DNA from 2 places in the Pseudomonas sp. PA1(2017) genome. Region 1 is predicted to be linked to the other one. Evidence: predicted binding sites of a transcription regulator. Region 1 holds the regulator's gene; the other holds the start of a gene.
What was found. The regulator FliA, encoded in region 1, starts transcription of late flagellar genes. The targets are predictions, from matches to a motif close to CTAAAGTTTNNNNNNNNNNNGCCGNTAA.

Region 2: the regulator FliA is predicted to act here: its motif matches at 2,424-2,451, upstream of BVH01_RS10800 (methyl-accepting chemotaxis protein).

The regions. Positions count from the first base shown of each region.
Region 1 covers NZ_MSXU01000009.1:1,272,754-1,276,964, forward strand. The annotation lists gene BVH01_RS12730 (chemotaxis protein CheA) at 1-2, opposite strand, end outside; gene BVH01_RS12735 (protein phosphatase CheZ) at 14-802, opposite strand; gene BVH01_RS12740 (chemotaxis response regulator CheY) at 822-1,196, opposite strand; gene fliA (RNA polymerase sigma factor FliA) at 1,398-2,141, opposite strand; gene fleN (flagellar synthesis regulator FleN) at 2,138-2,968, opposite strand; gene flhF (flagellar biosynthesis protein FlhF) at 3,066-4,211, opposite strand, start outside.
Region 2 covers NZ_MSXU01000009.1:801,548-805,758, reverse strand. The annotation lists gene BVH01_RS10815 (sensor histidine kinase) at 1-198, shown strand, start outside; gene BVH01_RS10810 (NADPH-dependent FMN reductase) at 281-877, opposite strand; gene BVH01_RS10805 (Na+/H+ antiporter family protein) at 1,073-2,389, shown strand; gene BVH01_RS10800 (methyl-accepting chemotaxis protein) at 2,502-4,184, shown strand.

The DNA.
Region 1 (4,211 bases):
ATATGACGTGCTCCTAAAAACCCAGACTGGACAGCAAATCGTCGACGTCGTCTTGGTTGGAGGCGACATCATCACGCTTATCGGCATGAATCTGCGGACCTTCACCGCGGGACGGATTTTTTTCTTTGTTTTGCTCGGCACGCAACTCTTCGTGGTTGTGATCGATACCCGCGAAGCGATCGACCTGGCTGGCCATCAGCACCAGTTTGAGGAGATTGCTTTCGACCTCGGTCACCAGCTGGGTGACGCGCTTGATCACCTGACCGGTCAGATCCTGATAATCCTGCGCCAGCAGAATATCGTTGAGATGACCCGACAGCTTGCTGGTGTCACGCTGGCTGCGCGCCAGGAACAGCTCGATACGCTTGGCCAGCTCGCGGAACGCGTCGGCGCTCATCTCGCGGCGCATGAAGCGCCCCCAGTCCTCGGCGAGCGAATCGGCTTCGCTGCTCAGGTCATTGACCAGCGGCGCACTCTGCTCGACCAGGTCCATGGTGCGGTTGGCCGCACGCTCGGTCATGGTCACCACATAGTTCAGGCGCTCGGTGGCATCGGAGATCTGCGAGATTTCCTTGGCGTGCGGTACCCGCGGGTCGAGCTGAAAGTTGACGATCGCGTTGTGCAGCTCACGGGTGAGCTTGCCGACTTCGAGGTAAAGCCCCCGGTCGCGCGCCTTGTTCAGTTCGTTGATCAGCTGTACGGCTTCGCCAAAGTTGCCCTGTTCGAGGCTGTCGACCAGTTGGCGGGCATTGCTTTTCAGGGTCGACTCGAGGTCAACCTCGTTAGATTCATGGTGTTCCATAACAACCTCGCGGCAGACATCAGCCGTTGACTCGCTCGAAGATTTTCTCGATCTTTTCCTTGAGCACCTGAGCAGTGAACGGCTTGACTACATAGCCATTCACACCGGCTTGCGCGGCCTCGATGATCTGATCGCGTTTGGCTTCCGCCGTGACCATCAGCACCGGCAGGTGCTTGAGTCGCTCGTCGGCGCGCACGGCGCGCAACAGGTCGATGCCCGTCATGCCCGGCATGTTCCAATCGGTTACCAGAAAATCGAAGCTACCGCTCTGCAGCATCGGCAACGCAGTCGTGCCGTCATCGGCCTCGGCCGTGTTGGTGAACCCCAGATCACGCAAGAGGTTCTTGATGATCCGTCGCATCGTCGAGAAATCATCGACGATGAGGATTTTCATGTTCTTGTCCAAGTCGACCTCCGTACAGTCCTAAAACGCCTGCAACAACGTGCAGCGCTTATTAATCGTGAAACCGGCCTGGCAGAACGCCGCAAACCATTGCGCTCGGCTTTGCTGCGTTCACTGTGTGTCCAGCGCCCTGCTAATCCTGCAATCTACTGCAAGGGCTGGCTCGACCAACTCCAGCCCCTGAACAATTTCCTATGCGCGCCACTCCCCCAACCGCGCCCGTAAGCGCGCGGCACACTGACTGTGCAGTTGGCTGACCCGCGACTCACTCACCCCCAGTACCTCGCCGATTTCCTTGAGATTCAACTCCTCGTCGTAATACAGCGACAACACCAGCCGCTCACGCTCCGGCAGATTACTGATGGCATCGGCCAGCGCGGCCTGGAAACGATTGTCTTCCAGCTCATGCGAAGGCCCGTGATGCAGGGAACTCGTGTCTTCCTGCAGACCGCCGTTTTCGCCTTCCTGCAAGAGGTCGTCGAAACTGAACAGGCGGCTGCCCAAAGTGTCGCCAAGAATGCCGTAGTAATCTTCGAGACTCAATTGGAGTTCGGCAGCAACCTCGTGATCTTTAGCGTCGCGACCGGTTCTGGCCTCAATTTTTCGTATTGCATCGCTGACCATGCGGCTATTGCGGTGTACCGAGCGCGGCGCCCAGTCACCCTTGCGCACTTCGTCGAGCATGGCGCCGCGAATACGAATGCCCGCAAAGGTCTCGAAACTGGCGCCCTTGCCAGCATCGTACTTACGCGATGCTTCGAGCAGGCCGATCATGCCGGCCTGGATCAGGTCGTCGACCTGCACGTTGGCGGGCAGACGGGCCAGCAGGTGGTAGGCGATGCGTTTTACCAGCGGCGCGTGGCGCTCGATCAACTGATGCTGTGAATCTCGTGCTTGTGCCTTGCTGTACATTCGGAGTCCAGAGGCTGTCGTCATACAGCCGTGTCTGCAGTCGGTTGATGCACCAGGCGCTCCACGAAAAACTCCAGATGGCCACGCGGGTTGGCCGGCAAGGGCCATGCATCGACCTTCTGGGCAATCGCCTTGAACGCCAGCGCGCACTTCGAACGAGGGAACGCCTCATACACCGCACGTTGTTTCTGTACGGCCTTGCGAACCGACTCGTCGTAGGGCACCGCGCCGACATACTGCAGCGCAACATCCAGAAAACGGTCGGTCACCTTGGTCAGCTTAGCAAACAGATTGCGGCCTTCCTGTGGGCTGTGCGCCATGTTGGCGAGCACACGGAAACGGTTCATGCCGTGGTCGCGATTGAGCAGCTTGATCAGCGCGTAGGCATCGGTGATGGAGGTCGGTTCGTCGCACACCACCACCAGCACTTCCTGGGCAGCACGCACGAAGCTGACCACCGAGTCGCCGATACCGGCAGCGGTGTCGACGATCAATACGTCGAGGTTGTCGCTGATGTCGCTGAAGGCCTGGATTAGGCCGGCGTGCTGCATGGGCGTGAGCTGCACCATGGCCTGGGTGCCCGAAGCGGCGGGCACGATGCGAATGCCACCGGGGCCCTGCAGGACCACGTCACGCAGATCGCATTGGCCGTCGATGACGTCGGCCAGGGTACGTTTGGCGGTCAGGCCGAGCAGCACGTCGACGTTGGCCAGGCCCAGGTCGGCATCCATGAGCATGACGCGCCGACCGAGATCGGCGAGCGCCAGTGACAAGTTCACCGACACATTGGTCTTGCCAACGCCGCCTTTGCCGCCAGTCACCGCGATCACCTGTACGGGATGCATACCCATCTTATCTACACACCTTATCTAAACTTCGCTGTGGGCCCTGGAGCCATTGTGCGCTGTCGCGGCGAGCACGACCAGCGCTTCGCCACACTCAACCCGTTCAACCGGCCTGCCTGGCCGGGTTCTGATAAAGCCCGGCGAACATATCGGCCATCGTATCTTCACTCGGCTCGTCCGGCGCCTGCAGGCCAACGGCGCGACTGACCAGTTGGTGACTGCGCGGCACGTGGACATCATCCGGAATGCGCGGGCCATCTGCCAGGTAGGCTACCGGCAGACGGTGGCCAATAGCCAGACCCAATACCTCGCCCATGCTGGCGGCTTCATCCAGTTTACTCAGAATGCAGCCGGCCAGCCCACAGCGCTTGTAGCTGTGATAGGCCGCCTTGAGCACCTGCGCCTGGCTGGTAGCGGCCAGCACCAGGTAGTTGCGTGCGTTGATGCCACGACTGGCCAGCGCTTCGAGCTGCATGCGCAGCGCCGGATCATTGGCCGGCAGGCCGGCAGTATCGATCAGCACCACGCGCTTGCGGGCCAGCGGTGCGAGCGCCTGGGTCAGCGATTGCCCGGGGTCGACCTGGGTCACCGAGACGCCAAGAATCCGTCCCAGGGTCTTGAGCTGCTCCTGGGCACCGATGCGGTAGCTGTCCATGCTCACCAGGGCGATGCTGGCAGCGCCGTACTTGAGTACATAGCGCGCGGCCAGCTTGGCCAGGGTGGTGGTCTTGCCCATGCCCGCCGGGCCGACCAGGGCGATCACGCCGCCCTCTTCCATCGGCTCCTGCTTGGGGGTCTGGATCGAATGCGCGAGATGCGCCAGGACCATGCGCCAGGCCTGGCGCTGATCGGCGATCGACGCCACGCGCTCGAGCAGCGTGCGCGCCAGCTCGGCGGGCAGCCCCATGCGCTGCAGGCGACGCCACAAGGTGGCTTGCTGCGGGCGACGAGCCTGCATCTGCCCCCAGGCCATCGAGCCCATCTGCATTTCGATCAGCTCACGCAGGCCATGCAGTTCGGAACGCATGGAATCCAGCGCCGACTGGTCGACCGAGGCCGCAGCCGGTTTCTGCTGCTGACGCTGCAGCACCGCATCCAGGCTGTCGACCGGCGGCGTGCCAGGCGCAGCGCCAAACAGCTGACGATCCTTGCCGGCATCGAGCTGGTTGCGCGTGCTCAGCTCGGCATGAGCCGAGGCGATGCGCGACTGGGTCTTGCGCAGCTCGGCTTCCAGCGCCGGGTTGGCCTG
Region 2 (4,211 bases), 470 kb from region 1:
GGCCCGGGGATCGACGGTGAACGCCGCGAGGAGGTACTCAGCCGCGGCATTCGCCTGGATGAGCAAACCGCGGGGCACGGCCTGGGCCTGGGTATCGTGCGCGATATCGTCGATGCCTGGGACGGCACCTTGTCGCTGCACGACAGTGACCTGGGCGGCTTGCAGGTCAGAATCGAGCTGCCGCTGCGCGCGCGATAGTCACGTCCGACAGCGGTTCCCGGGTTTCGCTGCGCTCTACCCAGGCCACAGGCGGATCACCTGGAGCGATCCGCCGTGTTGCTTACATGCCGTTGGTGAATGCCGGATCGCTGAGGTCGATGGCAGCGCGCACCGGTTTCAGCGCTTCGCCGTACTTGGCCAGGATATCCAGCGCGTAATCGATACGGGCGCGGATGCGGCTGTCGTCTTCGCTGGCCGGCTGTTCGTCGTTGAGGACCTTGGTCACCGACCGGACGATCAGGTGCTCGGGCAGGTAGTTGATCCGGCAGTTCTTGTAGCTGGAGCTACGCAGCTCGGCGATCGGGCTGCCGCCGCCGATACCCGATGACACGCCCACCAGCAGCCCCGGCTTGTGCGCCAGCTCGGCCTTGCTGGCATAGATGAAGAAGTTCTTGATCGCCGGGCCGGCCATGCCGTTCCACTCCGGCGCGATCACCACCACGGCGTCGGCACGCTGCAGGCGCGAGCCATAGTCGGCCCAGGTGCCGTTGTCTTCCGCAGGCCACAGCGGCAGCGGGCCGGTGCCGAGGTCGATGACCTGGCTTAGCTCGGCACTGGTCTTGCCCAGGGTGATCAGGCGTTGGCGCAGGAACTGGGCCACCTTGGCGGATTGGCTGTCGGGGCGGCTTGAGCCGGCGATCAGAACGATATCGAGCATGGGATCCTCCGTTGATGAAAGAGGCGAGAGGCTAACGCCCGCGGCGCCAGGCGCAAAGTACGTTTGTGCTATTTGCTTAGAACCGGGCTCGACGAGAGCTCGCCTGGCGCCGATTTTTGACACCCAGGTCAGCTTGCGGCAGAGTGCGACGCTTTTTTGATTGCGCCGCGCTCGCGGTGATTCGAGGAGCCTTTCATGAACGCAGTTATCGCCGCCGTCGGCATCATGCTGATTCTCAGCCTTTGCCGAGTGCACGTCGTGGTGGCGCTGATCATCGGCGCGCTGGCCGGCGGTATGATCGGCGGCCTGGGCATGGACGGTTCGCTGGCAGCTTTCAACAAGGGCCTGGGCGGCGGCGCTACCGTGGCGCTGTCCTATGCCTTGCTCGGCGCCTTCGCGGTGGCAATCGCCAAATCCGGGCTGGCCCATGCGCTGGCCGACAAGGCGCTGACCCTGGTCGGCCGCCAGGACGAGCGCGGCGGCGGTGCGCTGAAGTGGATGCTGGTCGGGTTACTGCTCGCCGTGGCGATCTCTTCGCAGAACATTCTGCCTATCCATATCGCCTTCATTCCGCTGCTGGTGCCGCCGCTGCTGTACGTGATCACCCGTTTGCAGATCGACCGCCGATTGATCGCCTGCGTGCTGACGTTCGGCCTGATCACCCCGTACATGTTCCTGCCGGTGGGCTTCGGCAATATCTTTCTCAACGAGATCCTGCTCGCCAACGTGGTGCGTAGCGGCGTGGACGTGAGCGGCGTGAACGTCAGCCACGCCATGCTGATTCCGGCCATGGGCATGGTCGCCGGCCTGCTGCTGGCGCTTTACAGCTACCGCGGCAAGCGCAGCTACGACCTGGCGCTGGTCGAGCGCACCGAGCGGGTGGACGTCAGCTACAACCGGCGCAGCCTGATCGTCGCCGGGGTGGCGGTGGCCATCGCCTTCGGCGCCCAGCTGTGGCTCGACTCGATGATCATCGGCGCGCTGCTGGGCTTCGTGGTTTTTTCCGCCTCGGGCATCGTGCGCTGGAAGGAAACCGACGACCTGTTCACCGAAGGCATGAAAATGATGGCGATGATCGGCTTCATCATGATCGCCGCCTCGGGGTTCGCCGAAGTGATGCGCGAAACCGGTGAGATCAAGGGCCTGGTGGACGCCAGCGCCGGCTGGATAGGCGACAGCAAGGGCCTGGGCGTGCTGATGATGCTGCTGGTCGGTCTGCTGGTGACCATGGGCATCGGCTCGTCGTTCTCCACCGTGCCGATCATCGCCGCGATCTTCGTGCCGCTGTGCGTACAACTGGGCTTCAGCCCGCTGGCCACGGTGTGCATCGTCGGCACTGCCGGCGCCATCGGCGATGCCGGTTCGCCAGCTTCGGATTCGACCCTGGGCCCCACGGCTGGCCTCAACGTCGACGGCCAGCACAATCATATCTGGGACACCGTTGTACCCACCTTTGTGCACTACAACCTGCCGCTGCTGGTGTTCGGCTGGGTTGCAGCGATGGTGCTGTAGCAGGCGCAGTGTTGCGCTAGCTGCAGACGAGCCTCTTAAGGTTCGCTAGCGGCTGCCGATGACCTGAGTAGAAGCCACCCTCTGGCTTTGCCTGGTCATAAGGAAAACAAAAATGCGCCTGACCTTGAAGTCCAAAGTCGTGCTGTTGGCCCTGATTCCCGTTCTGCTGTTCGCCGTGGTGCTCAGTGGCGCCGCTGCCAAGGTGCTGTATGGCCTGGCGGAACAGGAGGTCACCGAAACCCGCGAGCGACTGTTCGATGAGAAGCGCAACGAGCTGCAGAACTACAGCGCGATCGCCATGGGCTCCGTGCAGAGCCTGTACGACGCCGCGCCGGCCGGCGACCTGGAAAGCCGCAAGCAGGCCATCGCCATCCTGTCGAAGATCAAGTACGGCAAGGATGGCTACTTCTTCGGCCACGACTCCAACGTGGTGCGGCTGTTTCGCAGCGACAGCCCGGTGGACGTGGGCAAGAACCTCAGCGACCGGCGTGACGTCAACGGCGTGTTCGTGAACCGCGAGCTGGTGCGCGTCGCCAAGGACAACAGCTACTACGTCAATTACTCCTCGCCGCTGCCCGGCAACGAAGCGATCCAGGTGCCCAAGCTCGCCTACAGCTACTACCTGCCCAAGTGGGACATGGCGCTTGGCACCGCGGTGAACCTGGATGGCGTCGAGGCGCAGATCGTCGAGGTGCGCGCCGGGATCGACCAGCGGGTGAGCACCATCATCACCAGCATCCTGATGATCGCTGCGGTGCTGCTGGTGATCTTTGGCGTGGTCGGCGGCATCCTGGCCAACACCTTCCTGCGTCCGCTGCAGCAGATCAAGGCCAACCTCGACGATATTGCCGCGGGTGACGGCGACCTCACCAAGCGCCTGCCGGTCACCAGCCGCGACGAGCTGGGCGAGCTGGCCGGCTCGTTCAACCGTTTCGTCGACAAGGTGCACGGCCTGGTGCGGCAGATCACCGAAATGACCGGTCAGCTGACCGAGCTGGTCGGCCAGGTCGCTTCCCAGGCGCAACGTTCCGAGCAGGCCATGGAGCGCCAGCGCCATGAAACCGACCAGGTTGCCACCGCCATCAACGAAATGTCCGCCGCAGCCCACGAAGTGGCGAAAAGCGCGCAGGGTGCCGCCGAAGCGGCGCAGCAGACCGACCGCGAAGGGCAGGCGGCCAAGCAGGTGGTGGATGGCAGCATCGCGCGCATTCACTCGCTGGTTGGCGACATCCGCGGGAGCGGCAGCTCGTTGGATAACCTGCAAAAGGACGTGCATTCCATCGTCAGCGTGCTCGACGTGATCCGCTCGATCGCCGAGCAGACCAACCTGCTGGCGCTCAACGCGGCCATCGAGGCAGCCCGTGCCGGGGAGGCGGGTCGCGGCTTCGCGGTGGTCGCCGATGAGGTGCGCGCCCTGGCCAGCCGCACCCAGCAGAGCACCCAGGAAATCCAGGGCATGATCGATCGCCTGCAGAGCGGCACGCGCGATGCGGTCAATGCCATGCGCCAGTCCAGCGACGCCGGCGACATCACCAGCGAGCAGGCCAACAAGGCCGGTGCCTCGCTCGATGCCATCGCCGGGCTGATCGGCACCATCAACGCCATGAACGCGCAGATCGCCAGCGCGGCCGAAGAGCAGACCGCGGTGGCCGAGGAGATCAACCGCAGCGTGCACCAGATCGCTGGCGCGGTGGACAGCGTCGCCGACGAAACCCGCCAGGGCGCCCAGACTGCACGCAGCCTGGCGCAACTCGGTCAGGGCCTGGAGAACCTGGTTCGCCAGTTCCGCATCTGACCCGTTCAGGCGAGCAGGGACGCTCGC